DNA from 4 places in the Bradyrhizobium sp. SZCCHNPS1003 genome. Region 1 is predicted to be linked to each of the others. Evidence: predicted binding sites of a transcription regulator. Region 1 holds the regulator's gene; each other region holds the start of a gene.
The links. The regulator PhoB, encoded in region 1, activates phosphate uptake and scavenging genes when phosphate is short. The targets are predictions, from matches to a motif close to TGTCATNNANCTGTCAT.
Positions count from the first base shown of each region.

Region 2: QX126_RS24190 (esterase-like activity of phytase family protein) is a predicted target of PhoB. The motif match lies at 1,579-1,595, and genes of this name have one in related genera.
Region 3: QX126_RS13820 (DUF2794 domain-containing protein) is a predicted target of PhoB. The motif match lies at 2,673-2,689, and genes of this name have one in related genera.
Region 4: QX126_RS29955 (alkaline phosphatase D family protein) is a predicted target of PhoB. The motif match lies at 1,723-1,739, and genes of this name have one in related genera.

Region 1 is NZ_JAUHIU010000001.1:316,906-321,133, forward strand. Features, by position in the region: gene QX126_RS01465 (HoxN/HupN/NixA family nickel/cobalt transporter) at 1-529, opposite strand, end outside; gene QX126_RS01470 (trypsin-like serine protease) at 701-2,017, opposite strand; gene phoB (phosphate regulon transcriptional regulator PhoB) at 2,163-2,870, opposite strand; gene phoU (phosphate signaling complex protein PhoU) at 2,887-3,603, opposite strand; gene pstB (phosphate ABC transporter ATP-binding protein PstB) at 3,634-4,228, opposite strand, start outside.
Region 2 is NZ_JAUHIU010000015.1:112,465-116,692, reverse strand. Features, by position in the region: gene QX126_RS24200 (DMT family transporter) at 1-469, shown strand, start outside; gene QX126_RS24195 (DMT family transporter) at 567-1,544, shown strand; gene QX126_RS24190 (esterase-like activity of phytase family protein) at 1,667-3,022, shown strand; gene QX126_RS24185 (methyl-accepting chemotaxis protein) at 3,095-4,228, opposite strand, start outside.
Region 3 is NZ_JAUHIU010000007.1:254,536-258,763, reverse strand. Features, by position in the region: gene acnA (aconitate hydratase AcnA) at 1-1,305, shown strand, start outside; gene QX126_RS13825 (DUF1223 domain-containing protein) at 1,494-2,276, shown strand; gene QX126_RS13820 (DUF2794 domain-containing protein) at 2,701-3,066, shown strand; gene QX126_RS13815 (GNAT family N-acetyltransferase) at 3,110-3,637, opposite strand; gene QX126_RS13810 (Bax inhibitor-1/YccA family protein) at 3,790-4,228, opposite strand, start outside.
Region 4 is NZ_JAUHIU010000024.1:26,357-30,584, forward strand. Features, by position in the region: gene QX126_RS29945 (4a-hydroxytetrahydrobiopterin dehydratase) at 1-63, opposite strand, end outside; gene QX126_RS29950 (TAXI family TRAP transporter solute-binding subunit) at 324-1,670, shown strand; gene QX126_RS29955 (alkaline phosphatase D family protein) at 1,810-3,381, shown strand; gene QX126_RS29960 (response regulator) at 3,427-3,801, opposite strand; gene QX126_RS29965 (Crp/Fnr family transcriptional regulator) at 3,968-4,228, shown strand, end outside.

The DNA.
Region 1 (4,228 bases):
CCCGTCCGGTGTTTCCGGCGGTTTCCATCTCGGACTGCGGCTGTGCGGCGCGGCGCCAGAGGTTCACGAACAGAATGAGGTTCGCCAACGCGATAAGCAGCAGGAAGCCGGCCGATACCGACGTGCCGATGACGCCGCCGATCGCCCTGATCGCGCTCTCTTCATCCAGGAGGTCGGCGCCGGCGATGAGGCTCACGACGATGGTGGCGATGACGACGACGCTGGAATGGCCGAGCGCAAAATAGAGGCCGGCGGCGCGCGGGGCGCTACCGTCCTGCACCAGCTTCCGCACGACGTTGTCAATCGCCGCGATGTGATCCGCATCGACCGCATGGCGCAGTCCGAGCAGCCAAGCCAGCATCGCGGTGCCGACGATGGCGGGCCGGTCGGCGTAGAGCGCGAATGCCCAGGCCCAGGCGAGCGCGTTGGCCGCGACCAGCCCGCCGACGAGCGCAACGTTGCGGCCGGGCTGCGACCGCCACCACAGCAGCCGCGCGGCCCGAGGATGATCAATTGGAACAATCGTCATACTCGGACTATAGCAAGAGCTAGGCCAGTTCGGTAAAGGCCCCGCTGCAGGCGAAAGCTGCAGGAAAACCTGGGTGGCGCTTCCCGGACCGCCCTCTCGCTTGGCAACCCGCTATCCAGTCACGCACAGATCATGACCAGCGGCGGGACCTCGTCTCTCTCGCTCCTTCCCTCACCGCGCCGAGGCACTCTGCGCCGCGATCTCGCGGCGCACGACCGCCTCGAACTGGCTCGCGGGGGCGGCGAACATCAGCCGGGTCTCCTCGTGGAACGCCGAGAAGATGCCGACCACGGCCGGCTCCCCGCCGACCTCGGCCAGGATCGGCGAGCCCGAATAGCCGAAATTGGCCAGGCAATGCACTGTCAACAGCCGGGCATCCCCGGTCATGCCGGCGCTGCAATTGCGCTGGCCGGTCGGCGAATAGCGCCGCTCCTGGCCATAGCCGATCTCGGAGATGGTTCCGGCCGTGGTCGCAGCCGCGAGCTCCTCGCGGGTCAGCGCCTTGACCGCCACCGGCTTCGACGGCAGAGCATCCTTCAGCACGATCAGCGCCCAATCGGCGGGCGAGCGGTCGAGCGACCATCTGTCGTGCCGGGTCGGGACGAAATCGGGCGCCACGATCAGCTTGTCGGCGACCGACGATGCCGCCGGCGTGCCACGGTTCATGCCGGCCAGGAAGCGGACATTGCCGGGGCTGACCTGCGCCACGCCGTTGAAGACGCAATGCGCGGCGGTGAGCACGACGCGCGGCGCCACCAGGGTGCCGGTGCACCAGCCGCCGCTCGAGTATTGCGCGACGGTGACGACGCCGATCGACGACGCCGGCCAGGAGGTGGGATCGACGACCTCGCCGATGTGGCGATCGAGCCCGAGCAATTGCTCCGGACGCGGAGTGGCAATGCCCGCATCCGCCGATTCCGGTTTCGGCTGCCAGGACGCAATGGCGCTCTGGGCCTGGACGCGCTGCGGCTCGGTCAACCTGACCCGCTGCACGTCGCGGCCGGCCGATCGCACGCCGCTACGGCCCGCCATCACCAGCCAGGCATAGCCTTGCACGACGTCCTGTTTCACACCGCGGCCGTCGAGCAGCATCAGGCCGAGCATGTATTGCGACTGGGCGAAACCCTGCGCCGCGGCGCGGCTGAACCAGCGACTGGCTTCGCCGTAGTTGGAGGCAACACCCTCGCCGTTGACGTAGGCGATGCCGAGATAATGTTGCGCGACGGCGAGCCCCTGATCGGCGGCCTTGCGGTACCACGCCAGCGCCTCGCTCGGATTACGCGGCACGCCCCAGCCGAACGCCTGCATGAAGCCGACGTCGAACTGCGCCCGCGCATCGCCCTTGGCGGCCAGCGGCAGCAGCCGTCGCATCGCCGCCGCATGCTGCCCGTTGCCTGCCGCCGCGACCGCGTCTTCGAGCTCGGCGGCCGTGGCGCCCGCCAGGCTGCCGAGCAGCATGACAAGAGATATGATGATGGTCTTGATCAAGGGCGTCCGCTGGGACCGAAACATCGTGACGGGCCACGAAGCAGACACGATCAAGACGGCGGCGGCGTGGCGGAAAGCGGACCGCGATCTCCTCAATCGGGCCCGCTCGCGCCTCACACCTTCTTCATCCTCACGCCCATCGCCCTTACACCTGCTCGCTCTTGGCGAAGCGATCATCGAGCGCATAACCGGCGCCGCGCACGGTGCGGATCGGGTCCTGCTCGCGGCCGGGATTGAGCAGCTTGCGCAGGCGGCCGATATGGACGTCGACGGTGCGCTCGTCGATGTAGATGTCGCGGCCCCAGACGCTGTCGAGCAGCTGTTCGCGGCTGAACACGCGGCCGGGGTGCTCGAGGAAGAATTCGAGCAGGCGGTATTCGGTCGGGCCGAGATCGATCGGCCGCCCCGAGCGCGCCACGCGGCGTTTCTCGCGGTCGAGCTCGATGTCGCCATAGGACAGCACGGTCGCCAGCCGCTCCGGGCTCGCCCGCCGCAGCAGGCCTTTCACGCGCGCCAGGAGCTCCGGCACCGAGAACGGCTTGACGATGTAGTCGTCGGCGCCGGTGGCGAGTCCGCGCACGCGCTCGCTCTCCTCGCCGCGCGCCGTCAGCATGATGATCGGCAGTTGCCGGGTCTCGGAGCGCGCGCGCAGGCGGCGGCACAGCTCGATGCCGGAGAGGCCCGGCAGCATCCAGTCGAGCACGACGAGATCCGGAACGCGCTCCTTCAGCCGCGTGTCGGCCTCGTCGCCGCGCGCCACGGTCTCGACCTCGTAGCCTTCGGCCTCGAGGTTGTAGCGCAGCAGCGTCGTCAGCGCCTCCTCGTCCTCCACCACCAGAATTCGGGCGCCCATGTCTGAACCGTCTCTCTTAGTTACCGGGAATCGTCGTCGCGAAGCTCGTCATGTCGCCCTTCGGGCGCTTGTCCATGATCTGCTGGCCTTCGATCATATAGAATACAGTCTCGGCGATGTTGGTCGCGTGATCGCCGATGCGCTCGATGTTCTTGGCGCAGAACATCAGGTGGATGCAGAACGAGATGTTGCGCGGATCCTCCATCATGTAGGTCAGGAGCTCGCGGAACAGCGAGGTGCAGATGGCGTCGACTTCCTCGTCGCCCTTCCACACCGTCATCGCCGCCGGCAGGTCATGCGCGGCATAGGCGTCCAGCACCGTCTTGACCTGCGACTGCACCAGATCGGTCATGTGCTCGAGGCCGCGGATCAGCTTCAGCGGATGGAAGTCGCTCTCCAGCGCCGCGACGCGCTTGCCGATGTTCTTGGCGAGGTCGCCGATGCGCTCCAGATCGGTCGCCACGCGCATCGCGCCGACGATCTCGCGCAGGTCGACCGCCATCGGCTGGCGACGGGCGATCGTGAGCACGGCGCGCTCCTCGATGATGCGCTGCAGCTTGTCGACCTCGGCGTCGGTGGCGACCACCTTCTGGCCGAGCGCGATGTCGCGCCGCACCAGCGCATCGACGGAATCGACGATCAGCCGCTCCGCGAGGCCGCCCATCTCCGATACCAGACGGGTGAGGTCCTGCAGATCGCTGTCGAACGCCTTGGCGGTATGTTCACTGGCCATGATGATCTCCTGAAGACAATGTCGTCGGCGTCAGCCGAACCGGCCGGTGATGTAATCCTGGGTCCGCCGATCACTCGGCGAGGTGAAGATCTTGCTGGTGTCGTCGAACTCGATCAGCTCGCCGAGATACATGAAGGCGGTCTTGTCGGAGACGCGCGCCGCCTGCTGCATGTTATGCGTCACGATGGCGATTGTGTAGTTTTCGGCGAGCTCCTGGATCAGCTCCTCGACCTTGGCGGTCGAGATCGGATCGAGCGCCGAGCACGGCTCGTCGAACAAGATCACCTCCGGCCGGACCGCCACGGTGCGCGCGATGCACAGTCGCTGCTGCTGGCCGCCGGACAGCGACAGGCCCGAGGCGTTGAGCTTGTCCTTGACCTCGTTCCACAGCGCGCCGCCGCGCAGCGCCTTCTCGACCCGGTCGTCCATCTCCGACTTCGATATCTTCTCATAGAGGCGGATGCCGAAGGCGATGTTCTCGTAGATCGTCATCGGGAACGGCGTCGGCTTCTGGAACACCATGCCGACCCGGGCGCGCAGCAGATTCAGATCGAGCTTGGGATCGAGGATGTTGGTGTTGTCGAGCATCAGCTGCCCGGTCGCCCGCTGGCCCGGATAGAGATCG
Region 2 (4,228 bases), on a different contig from region 1:
GACGCGCGGTCACCCCACCGCGCTGGCCGACATCAGCTTCAACAGAGGGGATCTGATCTTCCTGCTCGCGATGGCGGTGTTCGGCTTCTACTCGGTGCTGACGATCAAGCGGCCGCAGATCCACGGCCTGTCGATGGTCGCCTTCACCTTCGGTTGCGGCGCAGCCAGCCTCATTCCGCTGCTGATCTGGGAAATCAACGCGCGACCGGTCATGGCGCTCGACGCGCAGAACCTGTTGTCGCTGCTCTACGTCGCGATCTTTCCTTCGACGATCGCCTATCTCTGCTTCAATCGCGGCGTGCTCCTGATCGGCGCCAATCGCGCCGCGCCGTTCTTTCACGTGGTCCCGGTGTTCGGCTCGATCATGGCCTTCGTGTTCCTCGGCGAGCAGCCGGAGGTCTTCCACGTGATCGGCTTCGTGCTGGTGCTCGCCGGCGTGTTCGTGGCGTCGCGCAAGCAGGCGACCTGATATCCACGTCCTGCGCGCGCCCCCGCGGCCCTTTGCTGTCCGATGCATGGCACCAATCCGCTGCGCCGGCTTGCGAGGGGATACGATTGAGCCCAGATTGCCTCGTCTCTCCAAGCACGCTTGGCTGCCTTTGCCTGCCCCACACCGTCATCCGCTCTCCTGGCTGAACAACCAGCCCTATCTGCTGCTCACGCTGGCCTCGCTGTTCTGGGCCGGCAACATCGTGCTCGCGCGCTATGTGGCCGGTCATGTCCCGCCGCTGACCTTGTCCTGCATCCGCTGGGTCGGAACGTTCCTGATGCTGTGGCCTTTCGCCCGCGCGCATCTCGCCCGCGACTGGCGAACATTGCGCGCGCATTGGCCGCTGATCCTGCTGTTGTCGCTGACGGGCTTTGCCATCAACAACGCGCTGTCCTATTGGGCGATGCAATATACCCAGGCGCTGAACGGTCTCCTGATCCAATCCTCGACGCCGCTGTTCGTCGCGCTGTGGTCGCTGGCCTTGTTCGGTGTGCGCCTGACCATCGCCCAATTCGCCGGCATTGCGATGTCGCTGATCGGCGTGCTGGTGATCCTGCTGCGCGGCGATCTCGGTGCGCTCGCCGGCATCCAATTCAACCGCGGTGACCTGATGTTTGCGGGCGCGCTGATGGTATTCGGGCTCTACTCGGCCGCCATGACGCGACGGCCGGCGGTGCACCAGCTGTCGCTGATCTCAGCCTGCACGGCGGCCGGCGCCGTGCTGCTGCTGCCGTTCGCGGCTTGGGAATACGCGTCGGGCTTCGTGCTCAAGCCCGATCTGCTGTCGGTCCTGACGCTCGGCTACGTGGTCGTGTTTGCGTCGACACTGGCCTACCTGTTCTTCAATCGCGGCATCAGCCTGATCGGACCGAACCGCGCCGCGCCGTTCCTCCATCTGGTGCCATTGTTCGGCTCGGTGCTCGCGATCCTGCTCCTCGGCGAGGAGCTCAGGCTGTTCCACCTTGCGGGCTACGCGCTGGTCATTGCCGGCGTGATCATCGCGTCGCGGGTCCCGATCCGGCCTCCCGGCACAGGTGACCGGCTCAAGGTGTGAGCGTGCGGCAAGACGCCTCATGAAGACCGGGGAGCATCATCCGGCTGTCATCGAAATGTCAGCGCCGCGTCAGGCCTCCTGTCCAGAACGATGCGTGGATCAAGCTCCCAGGAGGCCCTCCCATGCATCGATATCTGCTGACCACCGTTGCCGCGTTCGTTCTGAGCGCCGGCACAGCGTTCGCCCAGGGCGAAGGCGAATTCCCGGCGACGCTCTCCGGCCATGCCGTGATGCCGGCCGAGTCCTTCGTCGAGGCGCCGGCCGATGCCCCGAACGATCTCAAGACCTCCGGCAAATACACCACCGGCAAGCGCATCGACGCGATCGGCAGCGTGATGGGCAAGTCCTATGAGCGTCCGACCGGGGTGTCGCTCCCGTTCAAGGGACAACCTCTCCAGGGCCACTCCGGCATCAAGAAGATGGCCGACGGCACGTTCTGGGTCCTCACCGACAACGGCATGGGCTCGCGCTACAACTCGCCCGACTCGATGCTCTATCTGAACCACCACAAGATCGACTGGACCAGCGGCAAGGTCGAGCGGCTCGAGACGATCTTCCTGCATGATCCCGACAGGAAGGTTCCCTTCCGCATCGTCCATGAGGACACCGCCAAGCGCTATTTGACCGGTGCTGATTTCGATACCGAGGGCTTCCAGATCATCGGCGACAATCTCTGGATCGGCGACGAGTTCGGTCCCTACGTCATCAAGGCGGACAGGACCGGCAAGGTGCTGGCCGTGTTCGACACGGTCGCCGACGGCAAGCCGGTGCGCTCGCCCGACCATTGGGCGGTGCAATCGCCGGGCGCGCCAGGCGCGACCTATGCGAACGTCAACCTGCGGCGCTCGAAGGGCTACGAAGGCTTCGCGTCCTCGGTCGACGGCAAGTTCATCTACGGCCTGCTCGAAGGCCCGCTGTGGGACGCCGAGAAGAAGGATTGGGAGAAGGTCGACGGCAAGGAAGCCTCGCGCATCCTCGAATTCGACGTCGCGGCGGAGCGGTTCACCGGCCGGTATTGGCAGTACGTGTTCGAGCAGAACGGCAACGCGATCGGCGACTTCAACATGATCGATCCGACCCAGGGTCTGATCATCGAGCGCGACAATGGCGAGGGCACCAGCGACAAGGCCTGCCCGCAGGGCACGCGCGGCGGCAACTGCTTTCCCGATCTCGCCAAGTTCAAGCGCGTCTACAAGATCGAACTGTCCGACGCCAACGTCGGCAAGCCGGTCCGCAAGATCGCCTCTATCGACCTGATGAAGATCAAGGATCCGGACGACAAGGCGCGCAAGCCGCTCAACGACGGCGTGCTCGCCTTCCCGTTCTTCACGATCGAGAATGTCGACCGCGTCGACGACACCCACATCATCGTCGGCAACGACAACAACCTGCCGTTCTCGTCCAGCCGGGATCCCAACAAGGCCGACGACAACGAGTTCGTGCTGCTGGAGGTCGGCGACTTCCTCAAAGCCAAGTGACGGCTGGCACGCCTACGACTTGACGGCCGCCGTTGATCCGAGAGCCCCGGATCAACGGCGCGCCGGGCCTGATCAGGCCGTTCGCACCTTCGCCATGAAGCCATCGACGGCCTGCTGCAGCAGGCCCGACTGGCTGTCGAGCTCACGCGCGCTCGACAGCACTTCGGAGGCAGCCATGCCGGTCGCTTCCGCCGCCTTGGTAACGCCGCCGATATGGGCGCTGATCTCGTTGGAGCCTGCAGCGACGGACTGGATGTTGCGGGCGATCTCGCGCGTCGCGTCGCCCTGCTGCGCGATCGAGGTCGAGATCGAATTGGTGATCTCGCTCATCTGCGCGATGGTCTGGGTGATGCCGCTGATGGCGGTGACCGCATCCTGGGTCGAGGTCTGCATCGCCGCGACCTGTGCCGAAATCTCCTCGGTCGCCTTCGCCGTCTGGTTGGCGAGCGCCTTCACCTCCGAGGCGACGACGGCAAAGCCCTTGCCGGACTCGCCGGCGCGCGCGGCTTCGATGGTGGCGTTCAGCGCCAGCAGGTTGGTCTGCGCCGCGATCGAATGGATCAGCTTGACGACCTCGCCGATCTTCTCGGCGCCGGTCGACAGGACCTGAACGGTCGCATTGGTGCGCTCCGCGTCGCCCACGGCTTTGCTCGCAATCTCGCTGGAGCGGGCGACCTGGCGCGAAATCTCATTGACCGAGCTCGACAGCTCTTCGGCCGCGGCCGCGACCGTGCCGACATTGTCATTGGCGCTCTGGGTGGCGGCGCTGACGGTCGAGGCGCGCGAGCTGGCATCGCTCGCGGTCGAGGTCATCGATTGCGCGGTGTGCTGCATGCCCTCGGCCGCCGACGCCACCGAGCGGACGATGCCGTTGACGCTGCGCTCGAAGTCGGCGGCGAGGTTCTGCATGGCCGCGGTCCGCTCGGCGGCCGCGCGCTGCTGGGTGGCGGCCTCGGCCTGCTCTAGCTCGCGCATCCGCAGCGCGTTGTCCTTGAAGATCTGGACGGTGGCGGCCATCCCGCCGATCTCGTCGCCGCGGCCGACACCGGGAATCTCGCCATCGAGCCGGCCATCGGCGATCTCGCGCATGCGGATGCCGAGACGATCGAGCGGCACGCTGATGCTGCGGCTGATCAGCCAGGCGATCCCGCCGGCGATGACCGCGATGCCCGCGCAGGCCATCCAGATCAGCCATTTCAGGGGCTT
Region 3 (4,228 bases), on a different contig from region 1:
GTGAAGACCTCGCTCGCCCCGGGCAGCCAGGTGGTCGCCGAGTACCTGGCTAACTCCGGCCTGCAGAAGGACCTCGACAAGGTCGGCTTCAACCTGGTCGGTTTCGGCTGCACCACCTGCATCGGCAATTCAGGTCCGCTGCCGGAGGAGATCTCGAAGTCGATCAACGACAACGGCGTCGTCGCGGCGGCCGTGCTGTCGGGCAACCGCAACTTCGAAGGCCGCGTCTCGCCGGACGTGCAGGCCAACTACCTGGCCTCGCCGCCGCTGGTCGTGGCCTACGCGCTGGCCGGCACCGTGACCAAGGATCTTTCGGTCGAGCCGATCGGCATCGGCAAGGACAAGAAGCCGGTCTACCTGAAAGACATCTGGCCGACGACCAAGGAGGTCAACGACTTCGTCAAGAAATTCGTCAAGGCGTCGATCTTCAAGAAGCGCTACGCCGACGTGTTCAAGGGCGACACCAACTGGCGCAAGATCAAGACGGTCGAGAGCGAGACCTATCGCTGGAACATGTCGTCGACCTACGTGCAGAACCCGCCGTATTTCGACGGCATGAAGAAGGAGCCCGAGCCGATCAAGGACATCGTCGAGGCCCGCGTGCTGGCGCTGTTTGGCGACAAGATCACGACCGACCACATCTCGCCGGCCGGTTCGATCAAGCTGACCTCGCCCGCCGGTAAATTCCTCAGCGAGCACCAGGTCCGCCCGGCCGACTTCAACCAGTACGGCACGCGCCGCGGCAACCACGAGATCATGATGCGCGGCACCTTCGCCAACATCCGCATCAAGAACTTCATGCTCAAAGGTGCCGACGGCAACATTCCGGAAGGCGGCCTGACCAAGCACTGGCCCGACGGCGAGCAGATGTCGATCTACGACGCCGCGATGAAGTACCAGGAAGAGGGCGTGCCGCTGGTGGTGTTCGCCGGCGCCGAATACGGCAACGGCTCGTCGCGCGACTGGGCTGCGAAAGGTACCCGGCTGCTCGGCGTCCGCGCCGTGATCTGCCAGAGCTTCGAGCGCATCCATCGTTCGAACCTGGTCGGCATGGGTGTGCTCCCGCTCACCTTCCAGGAAGGCACGTCCTGGTCCTCGCTCGGCCTGAAGGGCGACGAGAAGGTCACCATCAAGGGCCTGCAGGGCGACCTGAAGCCGCGTCAAACCCTGACCGCCGAGATCGTGTCGGCCGACGGGGCGGCGCAGCAGGTGCCGCTGCTCTGCCGGATCGATACGCTGGACGAGCTGGACTACTATCGCAACGGCGGCATCCTGCACTACGTGCTGCGCAAGCTTGCTGCTTAACCAAAGCGCGACGCGACAGTTTGGCTCACTCTGAAGTGAGTAGCGGGTGATGAAGGAGGCGGCCTATGACAAAGGCCGCCTCCTTTTCGTTTGCAATCTATTAACTACGAGGGCGGCTTCGCAGATCATTGACGCGGCAGGGCGCAGCGGACCATGTTCCAGACAGGACAGTGACGATGAGTGGACAGATGTCGTGGTGGTCGCGCGCGGCGCTGAGTGTCTGTGCGGTCATCGCTTTCGTCCGGCCGGCCGCGTCCGATCCGCGTGCGGTGATCGAACTCTTCACGTCCCAGGGCTGTTCATCCTGCCCGCCGGCCGACAAGATCCTCGGCGAGCTCGCCAGAGATCCCTCGGTCATCGCGCTGTCCCTGCCGATCGACTACTGGGACTACCTGGGCTGGAAGGACACGCTGGCCGACTCCCGCTTCACGGCCCGGCAGCGGGCCTATTCCAGGGCGCGTGGCGATCGCGAAGTCTATACGCCGCAGGCGGTGGTCAACGGCTCCGTGCATGTGATCGGCAGCGACCGCGAGGCGATCGAAGGCGCCATCGAGGAGACTGTCCAGGGTGGCAGCGTGATGTCGGTGCCGGTGAGGCTGTCGGTCGACGGCCAGGACCTCACTGTCTCCGTGGCCGCGGCCAACGACCAGATGCCGCGCAAGCACGGCGAGGTCTGGGTCTGCTCGATCTCGCGGGTGGTCCCGATCTCGGTCGGCCGCGGCGAGAACAGCGGCCGTGATCTGACCTATTACAACGTCGTTCGCGGTCTTCAGAAGCTGGGTGACTGGAATGGTTCGCCGGTCAGATGGAGCGTGCCGCTGGAGAAGATCGCCCGCGAGGGCGTCGATGGCACCGTCGTCTATGTGCAGGACGGCAGTCGCGACCGCCCCGGCGCGATGCTCGGGGCCGCCTTTTCCGAGTTGCCATTGGTCGGACGGGCTTCAGCAACGGCGCGTGCTCCCGAGCGCTGATCTTCGGTCGTCCTGATCTTCGTTTCCCTTGACCTGCGGTAAGGCGCGTCACGTCCATAGGACGGAGGCGCGCCATAACATGTTCCGTGCAGCTCACGCCAAAGAAGCAAAAGGACCAACTTGCGTTGGCCCTTTGCCTTACTTGTGAATGGACCCGATCCTGACGACCCCGGGGGGCTGGGGGCTGAGGAATCCGGAACCGAAAGGACCGGGCCAACGCACATGAATCTTATGCCTAAGGTCGGGGGCGGTCGGTGGGCGGAAAGACGGCGCGATTATGATTCTGCTAACGATCCCGTGACGCTTGCGTGTTCGCGGAGTTCGCGCGGTTGGCATGCACGGCCGAACTTCAACAATGAAAACGGCCCCTTGCGGCCTCCGGCGGTTGGCGCGATCATGTCACACAGATGACAGGAGGACGCTCATGAACCTCACTCCGGAGGATGCCGACCCCAGCGAGAACCGCGCGGCGGCGCGCAACGCGGCCGCAGCGCCCAACCGGGTGACGTTCGATCGCCTCGAGCTGAATCGTATCCTCAACCTCTACGGCCGCATGGTCGCCGACGGTGAGTGGCGCGACTATTCGATCGACTTCCTGCGTGACCGGGCCGTCTTCTCCGTGTTTCGCCGGGCGTCCGAGGTGCCGATCTACCGCATCGAGAAGGACCCGCGGCTGGCGCGCAAGCAGGGCATGTACAGCGTGATCTCGGCCACCGGCCTGATCCTGCGCCGCGGTCATGAGCTCGAGCGCGTGCTGCTGGTGATCGCGCCGAAGCCGGCGCTGGTCTGATCCCACGCGCTCCGGCTGATCATGACATTCCGACTGGCGTTGCTTACGCCGGGACGTCGCTGCTCCCGGCCCCGAGCGGGCGCTGCATCATCACAGTATCGAGCCAGCGGCCGAATTTCAGGCCGACGCTCGGGTGGGTGCCGATCATCTGGAAGCCGCAGGCGGTATGCAGCCGGACCGAGCCGGCATTGGCGGAGTCGCCGATGACGGCGATCATCTGGCGAAAGCCTCCCTCCTCACAGGCGTCGATCAGCCGCCGCATCAGTCGCATTCCGATGCCACGACGCTGGCTGGCGGGGGCGAGATAGATCGAGTTCTCCACCGTGAAGCGATAGGCCGGGCGAGGCCGGTAAGGCCCCGCATAGGCATAGCCAACCACCTCTCCGTCCAGCAGGGCGGCGAAATAGGGAAAGCCGTCGTCGGTGAGCGCCCGGAAGCGGCGCGTCATTTCCGTCAGATCCGGAGGGTCGAGCTCGAAGGTGGCCGTGCCCTCGCGGACGGCCTGGCCGTAGATGGCGGTGATGGTGGGAAGGTCGGCCTCCCGGGTGGGCCGGATCTCAATGTCGGACATGGTGGAAACATACCAAAGCGGACGCGGCGATCAATCCGGCCTCGCGGCATGGCTGCCGTCGCGCCCGCGCCGCGGTCGCAATTGGCTTGCGCAAACGAAAAGCCCCGGCGGTGAGGCCGGGGCTTCGAAGGTCGCTCGTGTGAGCCGCTGGCTCAGTCGCGCTGTCCGAGCAGCTGCAGCAGCAGCGTGAACAGGTTGATGAAGTTCAGGTACAGCGACAGGGCGCCGGTGATCGCTGCGCGCTCGGCAATGTCGCCGCCCGCGGAAGCGTAGCCGTAGATGTACTCGTTCTTCAGACGCTGCGTGTCCCAGGCGGTCAGGCCGGCGAACACGAACACGCCGATCACCGAGACGATGAACTGCAGCATCGAGCTCGCCAGGAACAGGTTCACGAGGCTCGCCAGCACGATGCCGACCAGGCCCATGAACAGGAACGAGCCCATGCCCGTCATGTCACGCTTGGTCGTGTAGCCGTACAGGCTGAGCGCGCCGAACGTCGCCGCGGTGATGAAGAACACCCGCACGATCGAGGTGTGGGTGTACACCAGGAAGATCGACGACAGCGAGATGCCCATCAAGGCCGAGAACACC
Region 4 (4,228 bases), on a different contig from region 1:
TGCGGGGCTACCTCCGGCTGGATCGCGCCGGTGTCCGGTTGCCAAGACTAGCCGAAAACGCATCCCGATCAGAGCCTTGTCACAGGCGCCATGCCGGGAGGGGCTCGGAACTGTCCCGATCCTGCGGTAACTGGTGCGATGGTAACCATGACGCAGATGTCACCCCGGGCGGACAAGAAATTTGCTACAGTTCAGCTCTATCGAAGGACGACGTGGCCAGACGAAGCCGCCTGTGGCATCGCCCGGGCCTGGGACCACCGGAGGACGGGAATCTGGTAGATACTCAGACCACGCCAGCGCAGCGCTCACGGATGCGCCCTGCCGTGTTCATCGTCATCGCCGGGATCCTCGCGGTCGTCGGCGCTTTGACGGGTGCCTACTATTTTGCGATGCGTCCCGTGGTGCTCAAGATCGCGGTCGGTCCGCCCAACAGCGACGACCTGAAGGTCGTCCAGGCCTTGACCCAGGCCTTTTCCCAGTCGCACGCCTCCGTCAGGCTGCGGCCGGTTCCGACCGAGGGCGCCGCCGAGAGCGCGCAGGCGCTGGCCGCCGCCAAGGTGGATCTTGCGATCGTGCGGGGCGACCTGGAGGTCCCAAAGAACGCACAGGCGGTAGCGACGCTGCGCAAGAACGTCGTCGTCCTCTGGGTGCCCTCGTCCGGCAAGGGCAAGAGCCGCAAGGGTGGCGCCAAGATCACGAAGATCTCGCAGCTCGCGGGCCACAAAGTCGGCATCATCGGCCGGACGCCGGCGAACGCGAACCTGCTGAAGGTCATTCTGCGCCAATATGGTGTCGACCCCGGCAAGGTCGAGATCGTCCAATTCCCGATCACCGAGGCCGCCGAAGCGGTCCGAAGCCAGAGGGCCGATGTCTATCTGGCGGCCGGTCCCATCAACAGCAAGATCACGGCGGATGCGATCGCCGCCGCCACCAAGGAGGGCGGCCCCCCCACCTTCCTGGCCATCGATTCCGCCGGAGCCATCGCACAGAACCATCCCGAATACGAGGCCACCGAGATTCCGGCCGGCGCGTTCGGCGGGGCGCCCGATCGCCCTGAAGATGAAGTGAAGACGATCAGCTTCAATCACCACATCGTGGCACGCAAGGGCCTCGCCGAATCGGCGGTCTCGACGTTCACGCATCAGCTGTTCTCGGTGCGCCAGCAGCTGATGTCGGAATTTCCGCTTGCCGCCAAGATCGAGACGCCGGACACCGACAAGGACGCCGCGATCCCCGTCCATCCCGGCGCGGCGGCCTTCGTCGACGGCGAGGAGAAGACCTTCCTCGACCGCTACAGCGACTACATCTGGTGGAGCCTGATGGCGCTTTCGGCGATGGGCTCGGCCGGCGCGTGGTTCGCCGGCTATCTCAAGCGCGACGAACGCACCATCAACACCTCGCTGCGCGATCGTCTGCTGGAGATGATCACGATCGCGCGCAAGTGCGATTCGACCGAGGAGCTCGATCAGCTCCAGGCCGAGGCCGACGAGATCTTGCGCAACACGCTGACCTGCTTCGAGGACGGCGCGATCGAGCACGCGGCGTTGACCGCGTTCAACATCGCGCTCGAGCAGTTCCACAACGCGGTCGCCGATCGCAAGCTCATCCTGATGAGCATGCCCGCCAATCTGCAGCGAACCGGCGCGCAGTTGCGTGCCGCCGGCACCTGAGGTCTGCCACGCTCCCCTTGCGGCGGTGTCGCGCACTGCCCAAGACGCCGCGTGTAATTCCAGCGTCATCAATCTTTTCTAGGTCTGCCGGGCCGTGGCTCGCGCCTGCTCCCGCGCGCGATCCGACCAGGAGATCCGCATGACGCTTCGCATTCCTCGACCGCGCACAGCCCTGTCCCGCCGCCGCTTCCTGTCGACAGCCGCCGCAGCCGGCGTCACGACGCTGGCGATGCCCTATCTGAGCCGCGCCGCCGACCGGCCGCAGATCACGCATGGCGTGCAGTCCGGCGACGTTGGCATGGATGGCGGCGTGGTCTGGGCGCGTGCCGACCGGCCGTCGCAGATGCTGGTCGAGGTGGCGACCACCGAGTCGTTCAAGGACGCGCGTACGCTGCCTCCGGTCGCCGCACTTCCGGAAAGCGACTTCACGGCCAAGATGCTGATCGACGGTCTGCCCAGCGGCCAGGACATCTTCTACCGCGTCAAGTTCCGCGACCTTTCGCATGTCGCGGTCGAAAGCGAGGCCGCGCTTGGCCGCTTCCGCACCGCGCCCGGCAACAGGCGCGACGTCTCGTTCGTCTGGGGCGGCGACGTGGCGGGGCAGGGCTGGGGCATCAACCCCGACGATGGCGGCATGTTCACCTTCTCGACGATGAAGAAGCACCGCCCGGACTTCTTCCTGCACTCCGGCGACACCATCTACGCCGACGGTCCGATCAAGTCCGAGGTGAAGCTGCCGGACAACAAGGTGTGGAAGAATCTCACCGTGGAAGAGAAGGCGAAGGTCGCCGAGACGCTCGACGAGTTCCGTGCCGCTCACAAATACAATTTCCTCGACGAGAACGTCCGCGCCTTCAATGCCGAGGTGCCGATCTTCGTGCAGTGGGACGATCATGAGGTCACCAACAACTGGTCGGCCTCCAAGGAGCTGCCGGCCAGCTACAAGGAGCGCAACATCCAGCTGCTCGCGGCCCGCGCGGCGCGCGCCTTCCACGAGATGTATCCCATGCGCGAGAGCATCATCGAGCCGGGGCGCGTCTATCGCACGATCAATTACGGCCCTCATCTCGACGTGTTCGTGCTCGACGAGCGCAGCTACCGCGGCGCCAACGGTCCCAATCTCGAGGACAAATATGGTCCGGCGTCCTACTTCATCGGGCCGGAGCAGATGCGCTGGCTGAAGCAGGCGCTGCTCAATTCGCGCGCGACCTGGAAGGTGATCGCCTCCGACATGCCGCTCAGCATCATCGTCTATGACGACGCAGCCAACAAGAAGGGCTCGGAAGCCATCGCCCAGGGTGACGGCCCGGCGCGCGGCCGCGAGCTCGAGATTGCCGAGATCCTGCGCTTCATCAAGACGGCGCCGATCCAGAACACGGTGTGGCTGACGGCGGACGTGCACTACGCGGCCGCGCATTATTACGATCCGAACAAGGCGCAGTTTCAGGACTTCGAGCCATTCTGGGAGTTCGTCTCCGGTCCGCTGCATGCCGGCACGTTCGGTCCGAACGAGCTCGACAACACCTTCGGCCCCGAGGTGCGGTTCATCAAGGCGCCCGGCCTCGACAAGCAGAATCTGCCGCCGTCGGCCGGCATGCAGTTCTTCGGCCACGTCAAGATCGAAGGCGCCACGGGCCAGATGACCGTGACCCTGCGGGATCGCGCCGACGTCGCGCTGTGGTCGACCACGCTCGATCCGAAGCTGGGCTGAGGTCTCGTTGTCCGGCGGCAAGACGATCGCGTGCTGCGACGGCAACTAGTCGCGTCGCCGCAGCACCGCCTCCAGCGCGTCGGTCGGGCAAGGCTTCGGCAGCCGTGGCCGGTCGGCGAACGCGGCCGGCACGCGGTCGGCGCCATAGCCGGTGGAGAAGGCGAAGGGAATGCCGAGCGCCGTTAGCCGCTCGGCAATCGCAAAGCTCTTTTCGCGGACCAGGCCGACATCGAGCAATGCGAATTGCGGGGCGCGCTCCGCGATCATGGCGAGTGCGGTCGCGACGTCGGCTGCGATCCTGATGTCGGGAACGCCGAGGTCGGTGATCGTGTCTTCCAATCCGAGCGCAATGATAGGGTCGTCTTCGACGACCAGCACATGTTGATAAAGCTCGGGCACGCCTGATTGCGAGCTGGTCATGGGATCTGCGGGTTCCAGGATGAGGGATGGGCGCCGCAGCCGGCGTCTCCTCTTGAGTGCGCTGGCGGGTTCCTGGAACCAAGGCAGCATATCAGAGTTCCTGTGTCGGTGCACTTGTGAACACAAGGAGCACGAATCACGCACATGCGTTGCGCGGGGGATGACGATGCTGAGCCAGGGTGTGACCACGCTGAACCGGGAGCGGCCCCACAACAATCTGCTGCTGCGGCTGAGTCCGGCCGACTACGCGCTGATCTCGCCGTATCTGGTGGAGGACGAGGCAATGCCGAACGATCTGCTCTACAGTCCCGGGGACGACGTGCAGATCGTGCATTTTCCCTGTGGGCCGGCGCTCACGTCCTATCTCGTCCCCAATGAGGACGGCCGCGACGTCGAGACCATCCTGGTCGGCCGCGAGGGCGCCGTC